Linked DNA regions of Spirosoma rhododendri. The protein of the gene in region 2 binds, or shares a complex with, the protein of the main gene of each other region. Links are inferred from orthologs where the notes say so. Each region holds a gene or a part of one and is shown on either strand. Other genes may lie near its edges.

What was found.
Region 1: the proteins of scpA (region 2) and meaB are in contact, whole or in part, in a crystal structure (PDB 8DPB), measured with the Methylorubrum extorquens proteins. The link is inferred for Spirosoma rhododendri from one-to-one orthologs. Residues at the interface, in SOR27001.1 of Methylorubrum extorquens: Glu577, Glu578, Asn579, Asp580, Gly581, Arg582, Arg583, Arg585, His596, Ala604, Ser605, Ala608, Asp609, Gly611, Phe612, Asp613, Val614, Asp615, Ile616, Gly617, Pro618, Leu619, Glu625, Arg628, Gln629, Val631, Glu632, Asn633, Asp634, Glu661; in SOR26638.1 of Methylorubrum extorquens: Arg20, Ala21, Ala24, Arg25, Thr28, Ser32, Arg33, Arg34, His37, Thr98, Gly99, Gly100, Ser101, Ile102, Leu103, Lys106, Thr107, Ala110, Ala113, Ile114, Asp115, Arg116, Ala118, Phe119, Ile120, Arg121, Pro122, Pro124.

The regions. Positions count from the first base shown.
Region 1 is NZ_CP051677.1:2,832,637-2,842,722, forward strand. The notes cover bases 3,411-6,226. They hold meaB (methylmalonyl Co-A mutase-associated GTPase MeaB), read right to left. Parts: upstream 5,400-6,226; coding sequence 4,422-5,399; downstream 3,411-4,421. Other genes in these bases: HH216_RS11725 (plastocyanin/azurin family copper-binding protein), read right to left, coding at 3,411-4,365; HH216_RS11735 (2-C-methyl-D-erythritol 4-phosphate cytidylyltransferase), read right to left, coding at 5,412-6,014; queA (tRNA preQ1(34) S-adenosylmethionine ribosyltransferase-isomerase QueA), read right to left, coding at 6,192-6,226. Outside these bases: HH216_RS11705 (SusD/RagB family nutrient-binding outer membrane lipoprotein), read left to right, coding at 1-222; HH216_RS11710 (hypothetical protein), read left to right, coding at 787-1,320; HH216_RS11715 (hypothetical protein), read left to right, coding at 1,371-1,733; HH216_RS11720 (PQQ-dependent sugar dehydrogenase), read right to left, coding at 1,804-3,291; more of HH216_RS11725, read right to left, coding at 3,295-3,410; more of queA, read right to left, coding at 6,227-7,235; HH216_RS11745 (hypothetical protein), read right to left, coding at 7,356-7,712; HH216_RS11750 (DUF6932 family protein), read right to left, coding at 8,240-8,728; lepA (translation elongation factor 4), read right to left, coding at 8,729-10,086. UniProt on the Escherichia coli protein: Binds and hydrolyzes GTP. Likely functions as a G-protein chaperone that assists AdoCbl cofactor delivery to the methylmalonyl-CoA mutase (MCM) ScpA and reactivation of the enzyme during catalysis.
Region 2 is NZ_CP051677.1:700,964-711,215, forward strand. The notes cover bases 4,151-7,132. They hold scpA (methylmalonyl-CoA mutase), read right to left. Parts: upstream 6,708-7,132; coding sequence 4,593-6,707; downstream 4,151-4,592. Other genes in these bases: wecB (non-hydrolyzing UDP-N-acetylglucosamine 2-epimerase), read left to right, coding at 4,151-4,552; HH216_RS02730 (HI0074 family nucleotidyltransferase substrate-binding subunit), read right to left, coding at 6,737-7,132. Outside these bases: HH216_RS02705 (hypothetical protein), read left to right, coding at 1-1,251; HH216_RS02710 (glycosyltransferase family 4 protein), read left to right, coding at 1,257-2,264; HH216_RS02715 (glycosyltransferase family 4 protein), read left to right, coding at 2,278-3,393; more of wecB, read left to right, coding at 3,443-4,150; HH216_RS02735 (methylmalonyl-CoA mutase family protein), read right to left, coding at 7,268-8,623; chromosomal replication initiator protein DnaA, read left to right, coding at 8,870-10,252. UniProt on the Escherichia coli protein: Catalyzes the interconversion of succinyl-CoA and methylmalonyl-CoA. Could be part of a pathway that converts succinate to propionate.

The DNA.
Region 1 (10,086 bases), 2.1 Mb from region 2 along the record:
CAGAAGTGGGTGGCACTGACCAATTTCAGCGGTCTGGAAGCGTGGGCCGAATATCGCCGGACCAATCTGCCCGTTACGCCACAAAGTGTACAGGTGCCGGATGCCCGTCGTCCATTGCGGCTGTTCTACCCAAATACGGAAGGCGGGTCGAATACCGCTAACGTAACGGCACAGGGCACTATCGACGTCTTCTCAACCCGTTTGTTCTGGGATGTAGACTAGCGATATCTGCTCTATGGCAAAAAGGCCCCGCTGCATAGTAGCGGGGCCTTTTTTATGGCTGGCGGATGAAAACAAAAAAGCGGTCCGACAAGGTCAGTCCGCTTTTCACATTACGCTTTATCCAACTATTAAAACTGCTATTTAGAGTACTGTCCACCGGGGCGGTCAGCTAAATCGTCGAGGCTGTAACCGTCTCTATGTATGAACATTAAAAAAGACGTGCTGCAAAATAACTGAGATGAAGCCAGAATCCGGCCTACCGTCCAATAAATAAAGCTCCGTTGAATAAGTGAATCAAGTTGGTGGAGGTGGCGCGATAGGTAACAACGAATAGCCGGATACTGAAATCATCGTACAAAATTTGAGTATTTATCACTACGCCTAAACTTAATATCGATGTATGTTCAGTACTTGATACAAAGATTTTGACGACTACCGAACACGAGTTTTACCTGTTCACCGAAAAAGCCGGTTGACACCCTGTTTCGTGGGCAGCCGCGCGATCTTTTTAAAAACTTTTGCCGGTATCGTCAGTTCTAATCAATACGTAAACAATGTAATAAGATGAGTGACGAACAGGACGATTACTCAATGAAGGATGCTCAGATAGCTGGCAAGCAGGAGCAGCCGCTCGGCACCGACGGAAGCGATCAGGATCGGGCCAATATCGACAATAAGCATCGCGAGAGTGAAGAAAACTCAGCGAATGGCCTCGACAGCGAAACGGTAGTTGGCGGTCAGGATGGCCGCAACAACCGGGGCATTGGTAGCACAGATATGGATAGCGAAAATGGCCTGCTCCGCATGAATGATATGGACGATAGTCAGATGCAGGTGACGGACGAAGGCATGGAAAGTGCTACTAGCGGTGAAAACCGGACGAATACCAGCACGGTCGATGTGACAACGAGTGGCCCCGACGATTATGCGTCGGCAGACGAAGTTGGTACACCCGACGCCGAAGTTCCGGCGAAGGAGCAAGCCGACGAAGATGATGAAGGCGACCCGGACAACACACAGCCAACTGGCAATGACGAGGCCGACGAGGAGCAGATCAGCCAGATCGGCACAGACCTCGACAACCAGCCTGCCTACTGATAAGCTAGTAATAGCAATTACTCAACGAAACAACTAAACCGAACAGAGCCATGAGCGTTAGCAGCAACAGCCGCAAAGAAAGCACGGAGTCGTACGCGGCTCAACAAATGCACAGTACGATGGGTATCGCGCCCGAGCTGGCCCAGTTGAACGATAAAAACCTAGACAACGATATGCCGTCGCGCGTAGCGAGCAGCAACGACACCGATGTGCCGGGCGATTACCAGCAGGCCGAAGCGTTAGCTGCCGAAGGCAATGATGCTGAAGCGAGCGGAGAAGGCGCATCCGTTGTTGATTCCAGCGACTCCATGGGTCATAAAGTGGCCGATGCCGATTGGAACACAACCACGGAAGACGGCGCAATCCCGGCGAAGCGTGCCGATGAGCCAGACCGGACGTTAGGCAACTCGTAGGATATATCAGTATATTGAAAAGGGCGGACCCGACGGTTCGCCCTTTTTGCGTTTATACCCCGGAACACTTCTAGTTTGCCCGGCCGACAGCGGGCGTACGAAGCCGATTCAATGTGTAGCAGATAACGGAGTTCATCAATTGCTTCGAACCGGCGGTCAGCTTGGCCAGATGCAGCTCGTAAATACGCTTCGGACGCAGTTGCGATAGCGTCAGCGATACCGTTCGGCGGTCGGGCGAGAGTTGTACTGCGGTAACTGGCACCGTCTGTACGTCTTTCTGTGGCGAGCCGTAGGCGCGGTGGTACTCGTAATAGTAGGAGCGGACTTGATAGTTTGCCAGCTGACGGGCAGTGGCTTCGTCGACGGGCTGCGTGAATGTCAGATCGAATCCGGTTGGGGTGAGTGTCATCGCCAGAATATCGAGTGGCGTACCGCCCGTGTATCGGATGCGCTGAAGGCCCCGGTCGCCCAGCCAGCCGTGGTCGGTTTGGCCCAGCCATAAACTACCGTCGGGCGAAAAAGCCAGTCGATTGTTGCCAATCCGCAGCGGTGTCCCGTTCGACCCACCTTTCGCGAAAAAAGGTACGCATGCGCCCTGCATCTGTCCGTCGACCATGTCGGGCAAAACGCGCAGCAGGTGCGGAAAATCCATCTCGCCAACGAACGTCTGACCAGCGAAAGGGCCAAATTTGCCACCGCTGTTGTCGACTACCATCTGGGTAGGCGAGTGCGCCATAATCTCGTGCGGAAAAGCGATACTTTCGACCGTCCGCATGCTGTCGAGGGTTTGGGGCGAAAGCGTCAGCGGGTCGATATCGGGAAAGCCGGGTCGCCAGACCAGACTCGTTGGGTGACCGTAGAACTTACCTTCTTCCACGTTGTAGAGTTTACTGGTACCGAGCCAGTCGCCCTGGTTGTCGGTGACCAGTAGCCGCCCCTGCGCGTCGATGCCAAGACCATTTGGCGACCGAAAGCCACTGGCATACGGTTTCACTTTGCCATTGGGCGTAATCTGCATAACCCAGCCCCGGTAGGGTACGCAGGCATACATCCGCCCCGGCCGTCCCAGCGAGTCGTACTGTCCCCGTAACTCGTCACGGATACCCGCGCCGTTGGATGCTGTGTTCAGGCTGATGTACAGATTACCCTTGCTGTCGCGGACGGGGCCGAACGCAAATTCGTGGTAGTTGCCCGACATACCAAACTGGTCGGCTACCGTTTCGTAGGTATCGGCCACACCGTCGCCGTTGGTATCGGTCAGGCGGGTCAGTTCGGGGCGTTGCATCACCAGCAGTTCACGATTGCTGACTGCGAGTATGCCCAGCGGATCGTGCAGACCTTCGGCAAACAGCTTCCAAGTCTTTGTTTTGGGGTTGTACAACATTACCTCACCCCGGTGAAAGCAGGCTGCCAGTCGCCCGTCGGGCAGAAAGGTTAGCCCGCCCGTTTCGACCGTCAGACCGGCAGGTGTCGGAATCGTTTCGATGGTGTAATAGTCCGAAATCGTATCGGTGGGGGCAGCCCAGAAACACAGCGATGCCAGGAGGGTGAGCAGCATAGATTAAAGCGTTGAGAGCGTAAGCGAAAACTGACGCGTACCAGCCGGTAGCCGAACCTGATTGTTTTGTAGCCGCCCGGCCGAAGGTTTGTACTGAATGCCCGGCTGAGCCGTGGCGTTAAAGGTCAGTGGTTGCCGGGTGGGGGAAATGGTAAACGTTCGCACCAGCCCGCGACCACCCGCCCGTGCCCGGACCAGTTCACGGATTTCCACACCATTGACCAGATACCGGAATTCCGGGTACCGGTCGATCAGGCGGTAGCCTTTGAACTGCACAACGGGCGTTTGGCTACCTACCCGCCACGGAAACCCGTCGGTATCGCGGTAGTAGATGTCGCCCACAACGGTGGTAAACCGCTGCCCTTTCCCGTCCCATTGCTCCGTATTGTCGACAAAGCCCCCCGACCACGCATAACGCAGTCGACACGAACCCGCGTCGAACACGTACGATTGGCCACCATCGGCACCGGGCAGGCCGACCGCGATAGCCGCCGGGCCGCAGTCGGCCATAAACGTTCGGCAGACGGCGGGGAGTGTCAGCGGATAGGGGTGCCCCGACGCTTTGGCGTGCTGGTGCATACCAACTTCGGCTACGCGATCCAGATTGGGCAGGTTGCGGTCGGTTTTGGGGTCGGGCAGCTTCTCCGGCTCATTCGTTGCGTAAACGACACCGTACATGACGGCTCCGTGCCCCGGATAGGTGCAAACAAACGGGTAAGCGCCGTCGGCTACCCTGACCGTCAACGAATCAGCAGCACCGGGCTCCACACTGACGGTATGCGCCAGCACATCATCCATAGCCGGAACGTGATGCATGGCAGGCCCTTTGTCGCCCAGCGCCAGCGCAAACTCAACCACCCGCAGCCGGGCGTTCGGCCGGGTAACGACGAGGTTATGGGCCATGTCGTCTTTGTTGAGAAAAACCAGATGCAACCGCGTGTTCGGCTTCACAACCAATCGCTTCTGATCGAACTGCAACCCGCCCGACGTCGTAATGGTAATTGTTGTATCGCGCTGTGCCCACGCCGACAGATTCAGCAGCAAGGCAGTCAGCAGCAACAGTGATTTATACATATCCGTAAAAGCAAAATCGACCCGTATTTTAACGTGTAGCTGGAGTACCCGCCAGGCTACTCACTCGCTAACAATACCTGAACGGCGGCAACGGGAAGCAACGTTCCCTGCCGGATCTGCGCTTCCAGCGCTGCGAGTTGTTCCCGCATTCCCGACTGATTGTAGAAACGGCTGTCGAGCTGGTGTCGGAGCAGAGCGCGAAACCAGGTGAGCTGCTGTTCCTGCCGACGTTGTAGAAACACACCGTTTTGCTGCATCTGCCGCTGATGATCGACGATCGTCTGCCAGAGTAACGGTATGCCCTCGCCGGACAGTGCTGAGCAGGTCAATACCGGGGGCGACCAACCCGTGCCGGTGGGTGGAAACAAGTGCAGGGCGTTGGCGTAGTCGAGTTGGGCGCGTCGGGCGAGGGGTACGTTGTCGCCATCAGCTTTGGTGATGGCCAGTCCGTCGGCCAGTTCCATGATCCCCCGTTTCATCCCCTGCAACTCGTCGCCCGCGCCAGCCAGCATCAACAGCAGAAAGAAATCGACCAACCCATGTACGACTGTTTCCGACTGCCCAACGCCCACCGTCTCGACCAGAATCACGTCGAAACCTGCCGCTTCGCAGAGCAGCATCGTTTCGCGGGTGTGATGGGCAACCCCGCCCAGCGAGTCGCCCGCCGGGGAAGGCCGTATGTAAGCCGACGGGTTCATCGACAGCGTTTCCATGCGCGTTTTGTCGCCCAGTAAACTCCCGCCCGATCGCTGACTGGTTGGGTCAATGGCAAGCACCGCCAGCTTATGGCCGAGTTGCGTCAGGTGTGTGCCAAACGACTCGATAAACGTGCTTTTTCCCACGCCCGGTACACCCGTAATGCCCACCCGAATTGCCTTGCCGGCATCGGGCAGTATTCGCCCCAGTACCGCCTGTGCCAATGCCTGATCGTCGGCCCGGCGACTTTCAACCAGCGTAATAGCCCGACTCAACAATAGTCGGTCGCCCTGCCGGATACCATCGGCGTACTGTTCGGGCGTAAGACGGTGACGCATAGGCAGCGGGGATCAGCGTAAATCGTCGGGGGTCGTGATTTTGATATTCTCATAGGCTCCTTCGATCAACGAAATTGGGAAGCCCGAAAACTCCAGCACACTGGCGCAGTCGGTAAAAAATGGCTGCTCGTCAACTGCAAACGCCTGCCGGAACCAGTCGAGCCGAAACGTTTGGGGCGTTTGTACAAGCTGATACTGCCGCCGGTCAACGGCGCGGCTGCGCCCATCGGCGTCGACTATACGCACGGAATCTTTTACCAGTACCGCCGTCACCGCCGATCCCAGCCGTTCGGCTGTGTCAAAGCTGTTCTGGATAATGTCAGGTGAAATAAACGGTCGGACGCCGTCGTGTACCGCAACCAGCGTGCCTGTTGTGGGGATAGCCGCCAGGCCGCACCGTACCGACTGAAATCGGGATGCTCCGCCGTCGATGGTCTGAATACCGGGAAAAAACTGGTGTTGTTCGCAGAGAGCCCGCCAGCTATCCTGCTCACGGGCGGGTAGCACCAGAATGAGTTGCGACGCTGGCAGAACGGCCAGAAAGCGTTCAAGCGTGTGTTGTAGAATGGGCTTGTCGCGCAGCAGCAGAAACTGCTTGGGTATATCGGCTTTCATCCGACTACCGCTGCCGCCGGCAACGATGATGGCGTAGTTACTCAAAACTCGTCGGGTACTAATCAGTGGTCGATAGCACAAAGCTACAACCCAGACTGATTAGTACCCGACGAGTTTATGAATCGACAGGAGTACAGGATTGTTAACTTTTCGAATCCTGTACTCCTGTCAAAAAAATTATAGAATCAGCATCGCGTCACCGTAGGTGAAGAAGCGGTACTTCTCCTTGATGGCTTGCTGATACGCTTCCTTGATAAGCTCGTGACCACCAAACGCACTCGTCATCATCACCAGAATCGACTCCGGCAGGTGCAGGTTGGTCAGCAGCGAGTTAGCAATTTTGAAATCGTAAGGAGGGAAAATAAACCGGTCCGTCCAGCCTTCAACAGGCTTGAGCCGACTGTTTGCCGATACCGACGATTCAACAGCTTTCAGCGACGTTGTACCGATGGCACAAACCCGCTTGCCCGCGTCGAGGGCCGTATTGACGATTTGCGCAGCGTCATCGCCGATGCGGTAATTTTCCGAATCGGTCTTGTGTTTAGTCAGATCTTCAACATCGACCTGCCGGAACGTGCCCAGCCCGACGTGCAGTGTAACCGGCGCAAAGTGAATGCCTTTGATCTCCATCCGCTTCATCATCGCGCGGGTGAAGTGCAGGCCCGCCGTGGGGGCTGCTACTGCACCAACGTGCTGCGCAAAAACGGTCTGGTAATAATCGCGATCGGCTTCTTCAACGTCGCGGTTGATTTCGCGGGGAATCGGCATTTCGCCCAGTTCATCCACCGCTTTCATAAACTCCTCGTGATTGCCGTCGAACAGGAACCGGATCGTGCGGCCGCGCGAGGTTGTATTGTCAATTACTTCAGCAACGAGGTCGCTGTCGCCGAAATACAATTTGTTGCCGACACGAATCTTGCGGGCTGGATCGACCAGTACGTCCCACAGTTTCATTTCACGGTTCAACTCCCGCAGCAGGAAAACTTCGATTTTGGCACCGGTTTTTTCCTTGTTGCCATAGAGCCGCGCGGGAAACACTTTCGTGTTGTTGATGACCATTACGTCACCATCGTTGAAATAGCTCAGTATGTCTGAAAACTGCTTGTGCTCAATGGTTTTGGCCTTGCGGTCGACGACCATCAGCCGCGATTCGCCCCGCTCAACCGGGTATTTGGCAATGAGACTGTCGGGCAAATCGAATTTAAATTCAGATAACTTCATAGCAGATCAGCACTGAAAAAGAACGGCTTACTTTTTTATAAGGGCCGCAAAGATAAACAAAAACCCGAAAACTTTATCAGCTTCCGGGTCTAATTCTTGGAATTATGGGTAAAATGCTTATCAGTTTGCCGCAAACGGATCAATCGGCTGCACAGCCCCATCAGTATTGACCGTCGGCCGCTCACCCACGTTGAATTTTGCCATCAGTTCGGGCGAAACGGCTGAGTACGTACCCTGAGCTGCTACGAACACACCTTTCTTGCCGTTGTTGGTCGTGATGGCATAGACTGTCATCTCATCGCCGGGGTCTGATGTGCCTTCGAACCGGTGAAACTCATCGACTAAAAAATCATCACCCTTCAACTTTACATCGCTGTCCTGTTCGGTCAGGTGATCGTTTTGAGCGTCAAATTGGTGTGTATACCCACGTTCGTGGAGGGATTCCATTGCCTGGGTTACCGTATCGTAATTTGCCATGACTGTGTCTTTTTAGTGAATTAGCGCAAACCGAAGTCCTGATTTGCCGGGTTTGTCTGATTAACCCACAGTAGGCCGGATAGTTTTAAGTCAGCATGAATACCCTGCCTTGTGTGGATTTGACAACGGACACGTATGTCTATGAATTGATACTGTGTGCGCGAATCAGTGAAACCGATGCAATGGTAATGGCAACGAACCCGATGGCGCCGACGACTGATTCATACAGCGTTGGGAAGTCTTAGCTATAGGAATGAATCAGGGTATGGGCAAACCGTGGTTTAGTTGACGGTTTATCCATACCCTGACTAATCTAAATGCCGTACGGCTATGCTGCTCTCAATTGAATGTCTGCCCGAATGTGCAGGTATGACAACAGCTCTTCCAATTGCTGAATGTATTGACCTCTAAGCCGTTCGTAGCCCTCTATGGCCAATGAATCAGCGGGTCGCTGCTCCGTATGCAGTTGAATTAATTCGTTCAACTGCTCAATTCGACCCAGGACATCGATTATTTCACTTCGCAGATTATGAGATTGATTCATCATGCCAGGTGATTTGAACAAATCCTTTGGAGAACTTCGTGCGCGTAACCCGATCAGGTTTTGTCGTGGTAAACTGAAAAAACCACTGTGTGCGATCGGAAAGATACAGAAAATAATTACGTTCACCCGGCTCAATCAATCGCACAAAATACAGATCAAGATGTGGATATTGATCACGAAGCGTCCGCATCTGGTGCTCAAAACGATGGTGATAGAAGGCCGGTATGACTATCACCGCGTCTATGTCGTTCGGATACTCTTTTTTCGTGACGAAACTACCATCTATCCACAACGTAATAGTTAGGATCGACAACTTGTTTAGCGAGAAAATGAAAGACCGCAACATGCTGATTAGATCACGCCGATGCTCGTTCCAGCCAAATACATTCTCGAACGAGTTCCAGTCTGTTTCAATCAACTCGTAGGGCATCAGATGCCCCTTTGCATCGAATTGTAAAGTACCCGATGGCATCTAGTTGATTTTCAACACGGCCATGAACGCTTCCTGTGGAATCTCGACGTTACCGACCTGACGCATGCGTTTCTTACCTTTCTTCTGCTTGTCGAGCAGTTTGCGTTTCCGCGAAATATCACCGCCGTAACATTTGGCGAGTACGTCTTTGCGCAAGGCACTCAGGGTTTCACGGGCAATAATTTTCTGACCGATAGCCGCCTGAATAGCTATCTCAAACTGCTGACGGGGAATCAACTCCCGCAGTTTCTCGCACAGTTTTTTACCCCATTCGTACGACTTCGTCCGGTGAACAATAGCCGACAGCGCATCGATTTTATCCCCGTTGAGCATCACGTCCAGCTTTACCATGTCGGACTCGCGGGTTTGCATAAACTCATAATCGAGTGATGCATAGCCGCGCGAAATGGTTTTGAGCTTGTCGAAGAAGTCGAATACGACCTCGGCCAGGGGCATCTCGAACTGTAGCTCGACCCGGTCGGCAGTGAGGTAGACCTGGTTTTTGAGGGTCGAGCGTTTGTCCATACACAGACCCATAATGCCGCCGACGTACTCGGCTTTCGTTATAATCTGCGCCCGGATGAACGGCTCCTCAATATAGTCGATCAGGTTTGGTTCAGGCATTTCGGCCGGGGCCGATACCTGTAGTTCCTCCCCCTTGGTTGTGACGACCTCAAACCGCACCGAGGGTACGGTCGTAATAACGGTCATATCAAACTCGCGCTCCAGCCGTTCCTGCACAATTTCCATGTGCAGCATGCCCAGGAAGCCGCAACGGAAGCCGAAGCCCAGAGCCGCCGACGTTTCGGGTTCCCAGACCAGAGCTGCATCGTTTAGTTGTAGCTTCTCCATGGCGTCGCGCAGGTCTTCAAACTCGCTGGTTTCGACGGGATAGATACCGGCAAACACCATTGGTTTAACCTCCGAAAAACCCTGGATCGCTTCTTTGGCCGGGCGTTCGAGCGACGTAATCGTGTCGCCGACTTTTACTTCTTTCGCGACTTTGATGCCCGAAATCAGGTAGCCTACATCACCACATTCGATGACCGATTTCGGCACCTGTTCCAGACCAAGTGTACCGACTTCATCGGCGATATACTCTTTGCCGGTGTTCATGAACTTAACGCGGTCGCCTTTGCGAATCCGGCCGTTCTGCACCCGGAAGATAACCTCGATACCCCGGTACGAATTGAAATGAGAGTCGAAAATCAACGCCTGTAGTGCACCGTCGGGATCGCCTTTGGGGGCCGGAATCCGTTCGACGATAGCGGCCAGAATTTCGGGTACACCGATGCCTTCCTTACCACTGGCCGGAATGATATCGTCCCGCTCGCAACCGAGCAGGTCCACCATTTCGT
Region 2 (10,252 bases):
GCCTTTGCTCTGCCCGTATATTGCTTCCTGACGTTTGTCAATCAGATCAGCCGACGGATAGCCCTGCTGGAGTGTATTGCCTTCGTGGCCGCGCTGGAAATTCTACAGATTCCGGCCGTCACGTATTGGCTGCTGCCCGCGTCGATGCCCATTGAGTCTGACGTGTATTTCAGCTACGCGCTGCCCGCGTTCAGTTTGTTTTACCTCGGCCTTATGGTCCGGCCCGGACAGAGCGAGATTGATCACGCAGCCGCCATTAGGTCGACTATCGATGCCCTACGGCACAACCAGCGGGCGGGATTAGTCCTGCTACTGATCGGCCTAGCGGGTTATGGCGTTCGCACGCTGATGCCGGGCGCGCCAACGTTCGTTAGCCATATCCCGTCTTACTGCTTGTTTATCAGCGTTTTGTATACCTGGTACGCCCGAAGTCCGCTGCGCTGGCTCATCGTCGGGCTGGTCGTGGTTGTGCTGGGCATGTATACCATCCGGGAAGGAATGTTCGGTGAGTTGTTTTTCTGGCTGATGTTGCTGACGCTGTTTCTGACGACCGGGCGAACTACCCCACTGTCGGCTACAACCAAAACCGCCTTCGTCACGTCGGCGTTTGCCCTGCTACTGTTGATTCAGTCGGTAAAGGCTGAGTACCGCTTCAGCACATGGGGCCATACCCGGAAGGAACGCAGCGGCAACGCCGGGCTAATGGGCGAACTGCTCGCCGACCGCCTGACCGACCCGTCAAAGCTGTTGACACCGGCGCATTTTTTCAGTTCGTTTATGCGCTTCAACCAAGGCCTGATGATTGGCAGCGCGATGGCGAAAGTACCACGGCACGAGCCTTACGCCGGGGGCGAAGTGCTCCTCTCGCTGGTGTATCCGTTCGTGCCGCGCCTGCTGTGGCCAGGCAAACCGCAGACGGGCGGCTACGAAAACATTCGGCGGTTCACATCGCTCCCACAGTCGGAAAATACCAGCATCAACCTGTCGCCCCTGGGTGAGGGCTACGTCAATTTTGGCTACGGCGGGCTGCTATTTGCCCTGGGCTATGGCGGGTTGCTAGGCTACGTGTTCCGGCGCGTTTTTCAACTGGCGAAACAGCAACCAACGCTTATTTTGTGGCTTCCCATGCTGTTTGTAGGGTGCCTGACCATGGAAACGGATCTGCTTTCGACCTGGGGAAGTCTACTCAACAACGCTTTATTTCTGCTGGTGCTGTACGGGCTGCTGAAGCGATTTTCGATTCAGCTCTAACAGCCATGCGTATCACGTACCTATTTCGTAGCCCCGGCACCGGCTACAGTATCGAAACGCTGTTCGGCACGATTCGGCAGGCCGTGGGTCAGCAGACCGGCACCGGGCCAGATTCGGTCTATCTGCCCCGTGTCAGCCGTAGCCTGCGCGATGTCTGGCACAACCTGCGCTTCATCCGGCGGCAGCGATTCCAGGGAATCGTTCACATCACCGGCGACGTGCAATACGCGGCATTGGCCCTACCCGCGTCGCGCACCGTACTAACAATTCACGACTGCATTCCGCTCGAACGCTTCCGACACCGCCCCCTGCGCTACGCCCTGTTCTGGCTGATTTGGTATTACCTGCCCATCCGACGGGCGCGCGTCGTGACGACGATTTCCGAAAAAACGCGGCAGGATCTGCTTCGGTACGTTGGGCGTGTGGCCGAAAAAGTCATAGTAGTGCCCAACGCTGTCGATCCGGCTTTTCTCGCCCAACCGGCTGATTTCAACACGATAAACCCAATCATTCTACAGGTCGGTACGGCATCTCACAAAAATATTCCGCGCCTGCTCGATGCGCTGACGGGCATTCCCTGCACACTACGGCTCGTTGGGCCGCTCACGCCCGATCTGCGGAAACGACTTCAGCAAAACGCCATTCACTACGAATCGTACCAGAACCTTGATTCAACCTCTATCCTAAAAATTTACACTGAATCAGATTTAGTAACATTTACGTCGACGTATGAAGGTTTTGGTATGCCTATTGTAGAAGCCAATGCTGTTGGCCGGGCGGTGCTGACGTCAGCGATTTCGCCCCTGCGCGATGTAGCTGGCGACGCGGCTCACCTGGTCGATCCTGCTGATACCGAAGCTATTCAGCAGGGCGTATCGCGACTCATCAACGACACGGCTTACCGGCAACAGCTAATCGATGCTGGCTACCGAAACGCCCGGCGTTTTTCGCCCGAAATGATTGCTGTTCACTATCTGACTCAGTACCAACGCCTGATTCCTTACCACCGTTAACGATATAGTTCGTATGACCATTCTAATGTCGGCCGACTGGTTTTACCCTTGCCACATCGGCGGGCCAAGCAACACGATCTACTGGCAGGCCCGCGCCCTGACCCGCGCCGGACACTCGGTATTCGTCATCGCAACGGCGCAGGGGCAGCAGTCGTCCGTCCCGCTCGACAAATGGCTGACGATGGACTGCGGACAGGTTATTTACACGCGGAATCCGCATTTTTACCTGCCCTTCCGCCACATCTGGCAGGGCTGGCGGACTATGCGCAAAGCCGATGTCGTTCACCTAAACAGCCTGTTCTACCCCAGTTCGCTGGTGTTGGCGGTGCTGGCGCGGCTGCTGGGCAAACCGGTTATCTGGTCGCCCCACGGCGAACTCAGCCCGCCCGCGCTCGACTATAGTCCGCGCATCAAGAAAGCAGTGCTGAGCCTGATCTGGCTCTTGCGGAAGCAGGTGCTGTTTCACGCCACATGCCCCGCCGAAGCGACCTATATCCGGCAACAGTTCGGCCCCTGCGCCACCGTCAGCGAAGTACGCAACATGATGGACATTCCCCTGCCCGTCGACCGCAAAGCCCGGCCTTATCTGCTGTTTATGGGCCGGATTCATCCCATCAAAGCCATCGATAAACTGATCGACGCGCTGGGCCAGTCGGCCCTGTTCCGGCAGAGCGACTACGAACTGATTATTGCCGGGCCGGAGTCGGACCCAGTCTACGCAAAGCAATTGCGCGAACAGATTCGGCGGCTTAATCTGCACCAGAAAATCGTTTTTTCAGGACTGGTGACGGGCGCGATCAAAGACCAGTTTTATGCCGATGCGCTGATAACGATCCTGCCCTCGAAGTCGGAGAGTTTTGGCAATGTGGTGCTTGAATCGCTGGCGCAGGGCACGCCGGTTATTGCGTCGACGGGTACGCCCTGGGAAGTGCTGGAAGCCGAGCAGGCGGGTAGCTGGGTGCCAAACGATGCTACGGCACTGCAAGAAGAAATTGACCGCTACCTGAGCATGTCGCCGGAGCAGTATCAGCACTACCGCAGTCAGGCGGCTACGCTGGCCCGGCAGCGTTTCGACATCAACGCCAACGTCGACCAATGGCAATTCGTATATCAGGCAATGGCAGCCTGATTGCGGAGCAACGACCCCGTGGGTCGACGGATTCTGCTTACCTTGCTTCGTGAAGATTCTTACCGTTGTCGGGGCCCGGCCCAACTTCGTAAAGGTAGCCCCGCTACACCGCGCGTTTCAGGCCGACCCAACCATCGAGTCGAAACTCGTACATACCGGGCAGCACCACGACGCCCGGATGAGCGACGTTTTTTTCCAACAGTTCGACCTGCCCCAGCCCGATTATTTTCTGGGCATAGACAGCGGCACGCCAACCCGTCAGACTGCCGATATTCTGCTGCGTTTTGAACCGATTCTGGCGCGGGAACAACCCGACTGGCTCGTCGTTGTGGGCGACGTAACAAGTACATTGGCCTGCGCGCTGGTAGCTGCACGGCTGGGTATCCGGGTGGCGCATGTCGAAGCGGGGCTGCGCTCCGGCGATCGGCAGATGCCCGAAGAAATCAACCGCATCCTGACCGATCACCTGGCCGACCTGCTGTTCGTGACTGAGCAAGCGGGTTTGGACAATCTCCACCGGGAAGGCATTCCCGACGCGAAGGTTCGGCTCGTGGGTAATCTCATGATCGATTCGCTGGTGCATCATCGCCCGGCCGCCACAGCGCTGAATACAATTGGTAAGCTGGGTTTATTGCCGAAACGTTACGTGTTGCTGACCATGCATCGCCCCGCCAACGTCGACACCGAAACCGGGCTTCGTAGCGTCGTAGAGATTGTGACGGAACTGGCTAAACGCCGACCGGTGCTGTTTCCGCTGCATCCACGCACCCGCGCCAGCCTGATTCGGCACGAGTTGCTGGATAGGCTGACGGCCACGCCGAACGTCCGGCTGCTGGACCCACAGGGCTATCTGGAGTTTCTGAATCTGCTGGAAAACGCGGCCATTGTGCTGACCGATTCGGGCGGTGTTCAGGAAGAAACGACTTACCTCAACGTACCCTGCCTGACGCTCCGCACCACCACCGAACGACCCGTTACGGCGTCACTGGGTACGAATCGACTTATCCCCGGCCTGACCCCGACGGCCGTTCTGGAAGCAGTCGACGCGGCCCTAACCCGCCAGCAGAGCCCCAAAACAACTATTCCACTCTGGGATGGCCGCGCGGCTGAACGGATTGTCGAGTGTCTCCGGCAGCTTCCAGCTGTCGAGCCGCAATAGCGGCTAACCAACCCGCCTGATTCTGTTGCTAGTATCTCACCTATTCCGCCAGTTCGGTCATTAGCTCATTCAGGATTTTTTGGGCGGCTATCGAGATGACTGTGCCGGGGCCAAACACGCCTTTAACGCCCGCGTCGTACAGGTACTGATAGTCGCCTGCTGGGATGACGCCCCCCGCAATGACCATAATATCGGCCCGGTCCAGTTTCGCCAGCTCCTCAATTAGCTGCGGCACTAGTGTCTTATGCCCTGCCGCCAGACTCGACACGCCCACGATATGCACGTCGTTTTCGGCGGCTTGACGGGCCACCTCGGCGGGCGTCTGAAACAGCGGCCCCATGTCGACGTCGAAGCCCAGATCGGCAAAACTGGTCGCGATGATTTTAGCGCCCCGGTCGTGCCCATCCTGCCCCATCTTCGCAACCAGAATTCGGGGACGGCGACCGTCGAGTTCGGCAAACTGATCGCTCAGCTGCCGCGCCAGCCGGAAGTTTTCGTCATCCGACACTTCCGCCGAATAAATCCCGGATACGGCCCGAATCGTGGCTTTGTGCCGCCCGAATACCTGCTCCAGCGCGTCGGAAATTTCGCCCAGCGTAGCCCGGTGCCGGGCTGCGTCGACAGCCAGTTCCAATAGGTTATCGGTTCCCTGAGCAGCTTCCGTTAGTGCAGCCAGTGCCCGTTCGACCTGCGCCGGGTCGCGCTCGGCCTTTACCCGCGCCAGTCGGTTTAGCTGAGCGTCGCGCACGGCTTTGTTGTCGACTTCAAGCAGTTCGATGTCGGTAGGCACATCGGGCTGGTAGCGGTTTACACCCACGATTACGTCTTTCGCGCTGTCGATACGGGCCTGCTTCCGGGCGGCCGCTTCCTCGATACGCAGCTTGGGCAGGCCGGTGTCGATAGCTTTGGTCATACCCCCCAAGCCTTCGACTTCTTCAATCAACGCCCACGCTTTGTCGACCAGTTGGCTCGTCAGGTAATCGACGTAGTGCGAGCCGCCCCAGGGGTCGATAGCGCGGGTGATGTCTGTTTCGTTCTGTAGATAGAGCTGCGTATTTCGGGCGATACGGGCCGAAAAGTCGGTGGGCAGCGCAATGGCTTCGTCAAGCGAATTGGTGTGCAGACTCTGCGTACCACCCAGCACAGCGGCCAGAGCTTCGATAGTCGTCCGGGCGACGTTATTGAACGGGTCCTGCTCGGTCAGGCTATAGCCGGAGGTTTGGCAGTGCGTCCGTAAGGCCAGCGACTTCGGATTGTTCGGAGTGAACTGCCCAACGATGCGCGACCACAGCAGCCGCCCGGCGCGCAGCTTGGCAATCTCCATGAAGTGATTCATACCGATACCCCAGAAAAACGACAGCCGGGGCGCAAAATCGTCGATACCCATGCCCGCCCGCAACCCCGTCCGGATGTATTCAAGCCCGTCGGCCAGCGTGTAGGCCAGCTCGATATGTGCCGGGGCACCCGCTTCGTGCATGTGGTAGCCGCTGATGCTGATCGAGTTGAAGCGGGGCATGTGGCGACTGGTGTACGCGAAAATATCGCCCACAATCCGCATCGACGGTTCAGGCGGGTAGATATACGTATTCCGTACCATAAACTCCTTCAGAATGTCGTTCTGAATGGTGCCCGACAGCTTTTCCGGCGATACGCCCTGCTCTTCAGCCGCGACGATGTAGAACGCCATCACCGGCAGCACAGCCCCGTTCATGGTCATCGACACCGACATCTGATCCAGTGGAATTTGATCGAACAGAATCTTCATATCCTCCACCGTATCGATAGCCACACCCGCCTTACCCACGTCGCCCACGACGCGCGGGTGGTCGGAGTCGTAGCCCCGGTGCGTAGCCAGATCAAACGCCACCGATAGTCCCTTTTGCCCGGCAGCCAGGTTGCGCCGATAGAACGCATTCGACTCTTCGGCGGTCGAGAAGCCCGCGTACTGCCGCACCGTCCAGGGCTGGCGCACATACATACTGGCATACGGCCCCCGCAGATACGGCGGAATCCCGGCCTGATCGCCCGCGAACCGCTCTACCGCTTCGGGCTGCGTCTCGACAGGAATGCCTTCGGCCGTAACGAACGGTTTGCCCGCCGGTTTCGTAGGTGCTGGCTGGGCGGGTGAAGCAGATCGGTTGAAGTCGGGTTTCATAAGGTAATGCTTTGCCAGGGAGGTGATCGTCAATTCCCAATAAAGAGCGTGTTTAGTTTGGTTAGTAAACCGACATAAGTAACCGTAATCAAGGTCAATACGAATCGGCGTTTCTCTCCATCGTGACTATACATCAGTTCGTTTCTATCAATGAGCATTTGTAGCCACAAATGCCCATCCGTCAACAGCCCGTCCTGAATGGCCTGTTTGATAACAACACGCGGCCCTTTTACATCAGCATGGCCAGCCTCCTGCGCCAGATAATCCTGTAACGTTTTCCAGGCCAGTTCGAAGGTGAATTTAAACCGCAAAATAGCCCCGTCTTTTTCCAGTTCGTTCAAATCTGGATAAGCTGCCAGTCCGGCTGTTAGCTGGCCCAACGCCCGCTGAAACGATTCGTGCCGCTCAATCCATCGCTTTGCCATCGTTCATCATTACTAGTTTAAACACAGAGTCACAGAGCACGTAACGATGGTTTCTCATCCCAACGCATACACGTCGATTTTCCCGTCAAGAAGAACGGTATCTGTGTTCTCCGTGACTCTGTGTTGAAAAACTCATCATTCGAATTCAGCCGCCAGCCGTCGGTCGGGTAGCAGGCCGGTTTGTGCAGCCGGTACCACAGCATCCTGTCCGGCACTCGGCTCATCGAACCGAAATTTGGTGACACCCACCAGCACCCGGCCCTGACGCACGGCATCTACCTTCGCCTGCCACGACCGCTCGATTTGCTCGCCTACCCAACCAGACGACAGCCCAGCCAGCAAACCGCCCTGTTTTTCCAGTTCAAGAAATAGCGTCCAGGCCGATTCGGTCAGCTCATTCGTCAGTGTTTCTATATAGTAAGACCCGGCTGATGGGTCGGCCACTTTGTCGAGGTAGCTTTCCGCTTTCAACAGTACTGATACGTTGCGGGCGATGCGTTCACTAAAGGCCGAGGGCGTTGTCAACACGGCGTCGAACGGATGAACGGTCAGCACGTCGGCCCCGCCAATTACGGCTGCCATCGCTTCAGTTGTCGACCGGAGCAGGTTGGTGTTAGGCGTTGCTTTGGCATCGTAGAATGTCGATGTCTGGGCGTGGATGTAGGGTGCTGGTACGCTCTTCAGATCGTAACAGCCAGCCAGCCGGAACCACAGCACCCGTAGGGCCCGTAGCTTGGCAATTTCCAGAAAATAACCCGTCCCAACCGACACCGACAGTATCGTCCGGTCAAGCAGTTCAGTTATCGACAAACCAGCGTCCGTCAGCGCGTCGTACTGATCGGACAGATTCCCCAGCAGAAAAGCCAGCTCCTGACTGGCGGTAGCCCCCGCATTATGGAACACGTGACTACTGGCGCAAATCGTCCTGAAACGCGGTGAACCACCTGACAACCGGGTGGCCTCGGCGTATGTCGTTTGTAGTGTATCGGCGGCTTTTCCCGTATAGACGTACGCGGCAATCGGGTCGCTCAGCAGCCCGCCCCGCCACTGGTACGGCGCGACGTTTAATAGCATTTTTACCAGTTCGTCGGGTTTGCCGGTTCTGAAAAAAACGGGCGTTTCGCTTAGTTTGATACCGCTGATTATCCGCGACACCGACACCGGATCAACCGCGTCGGGCAGCGACAGCACCAGCGAATCGGCCCCGCTATCGAGCAGCTGCCGCAGTCCGGTACTGGCCTCTCCGCCATCCTTCACCACCCGTTCCGGCGCGTTGAGCCATCCCGGCTGGGTCCGTTGTGCGCCCTGTATGGCCGTCAGCGGTAGGGTTGTCAGGGCGTCGGCGGTGTAGTACGGCTCCATTGTGAATCCGTCCGGCGTCAGCCAGCGTAGCCCTTCGTCGGCCCGCTCATCTTTCAGTTCCCGGCGAACCTGCTTTTGCCAGTCGCTGAACGTCGCGGGGGCGAACGATTGGGGAGAATATGTATCCATAACGAAGCGAGTTGCCTTATTACTGGTAAAAGTAGTATTTTCTCTTTTCGGGGACAATCCGGCCACGTAGTATCGTAGCGCACAGTGGGGTTGCATTATTCGAAGGGATTCGCGTACGGCATTGTCCCAGCCTTTGTTTCGCGGTATTTTCGCCTGAACAAGATCGAGATAGGCTGCCAAGCCAGATATTTCCCTACATTTGTCTCCCTTTTTTGCACCCCATTACGTAACGAATACGCTTTATCTGTGAACGGAACTCCCCAACCCGGCCCGCAACGCGAAGTAACAACGGTCTGGAACCGTTGCCTCGCCGTGATTCGGGACATCATACCGGAGCAGAGTTTCAACACGTGGTTTGAGCCGATCGTACCGCTGCGGCTCAACGGCAAGATCCTGACCATTCAGGTGCCGAGCGAATTTTTCTACGAATGGCTGGAAGAAAACTTCGTCCATGCGCTGCGCCGGGCACTCGACACGGCCATCGGGCGCGAAGGGCAGCTTGAGTATTCGATCATCGTCGACAAAGGCAATGAGCAGAACCGCCCGCTGACGGTGAACATGCCGACGACGAAGACGCCCCAGTCGGCCAAGCCCGACAACGTCAGCCCCGACATTCTGAAGAGCCCGTTTCAGCTCAAAGACCTCGATTCGCTGACGCTCGATTCGTACCTCAACCCGGTATATACCTTCGACAATTACATCGAGGGTGACTGCAACCGGCTGGCGCGGTCGGCGGGTTACGCGGTGGCCGAACGGCCGGGCGTTACGTCGTTCAATCCGCTGATGATTTACGGCGGGGTGGGGCTGGGCAAAACCCATCTGGTGCAGGCCATTGGCAACTACATCAAGAACAACAGCCAGAATAAGTTTGTCCTGTACGTCACGTCGGAGAAGTTTACCAACCAGTTTCTCAACGCCGTTCGTACCGATGGTATCCGCGACTTCACGTCGTTTTATATGCAGGTTGACGTGCTGGTGATCGACGATGTGCAGTTTCTCCAGAAAAAGGAAAAGACGCAGGAAATTTTCTTCCACATCTTCAACCACCTCCACCAGTCGGGCAAGCAGATCATCATGACCTCCGACCGGGCACCCCGCGCCCTCGATGGGCTGGAAGACCGGCTGCTGTCGCGCTTCAAATGGGGCCTTTCGGCCGATTTGCAAACGCCCGACCTGGAAACGCGCATCGCCATTATCCAGAAAAAGCTACAGGCCGAAGGTATTTACATTGAAGATGCGGTGATCGAATACCTCGCTCACAGCGTCAATACCAACGTTCGGGAACTGGAAGGCGTCATCGTGTCGCTGATTGCCCAGGCGTCACTCAACCGGCGCGACATCGACCTTGAACTGGCCAAGAACACGCTCCGCAACATCGTGGAAGATTCTGAGCGTGAGGTCACTATCGACTCCGTGCAGGAAGCCGTCGCTGATTATTTTGGCGTAACCGTGGCCGATTTAAAAGCCAAAAGCCGCAAGCGCGAACTGGTGCACCCACGGCAGGTGGCGATGTATCTGGCAAAAGAAAAAACCGATCTGTCGCTCAAATCAATCGGTTATCACTTCGGCGGACGCGACCACAGCACCGTTATTCATGCCGTGCAGACGATCAGCGATCTCGTCGCCAAA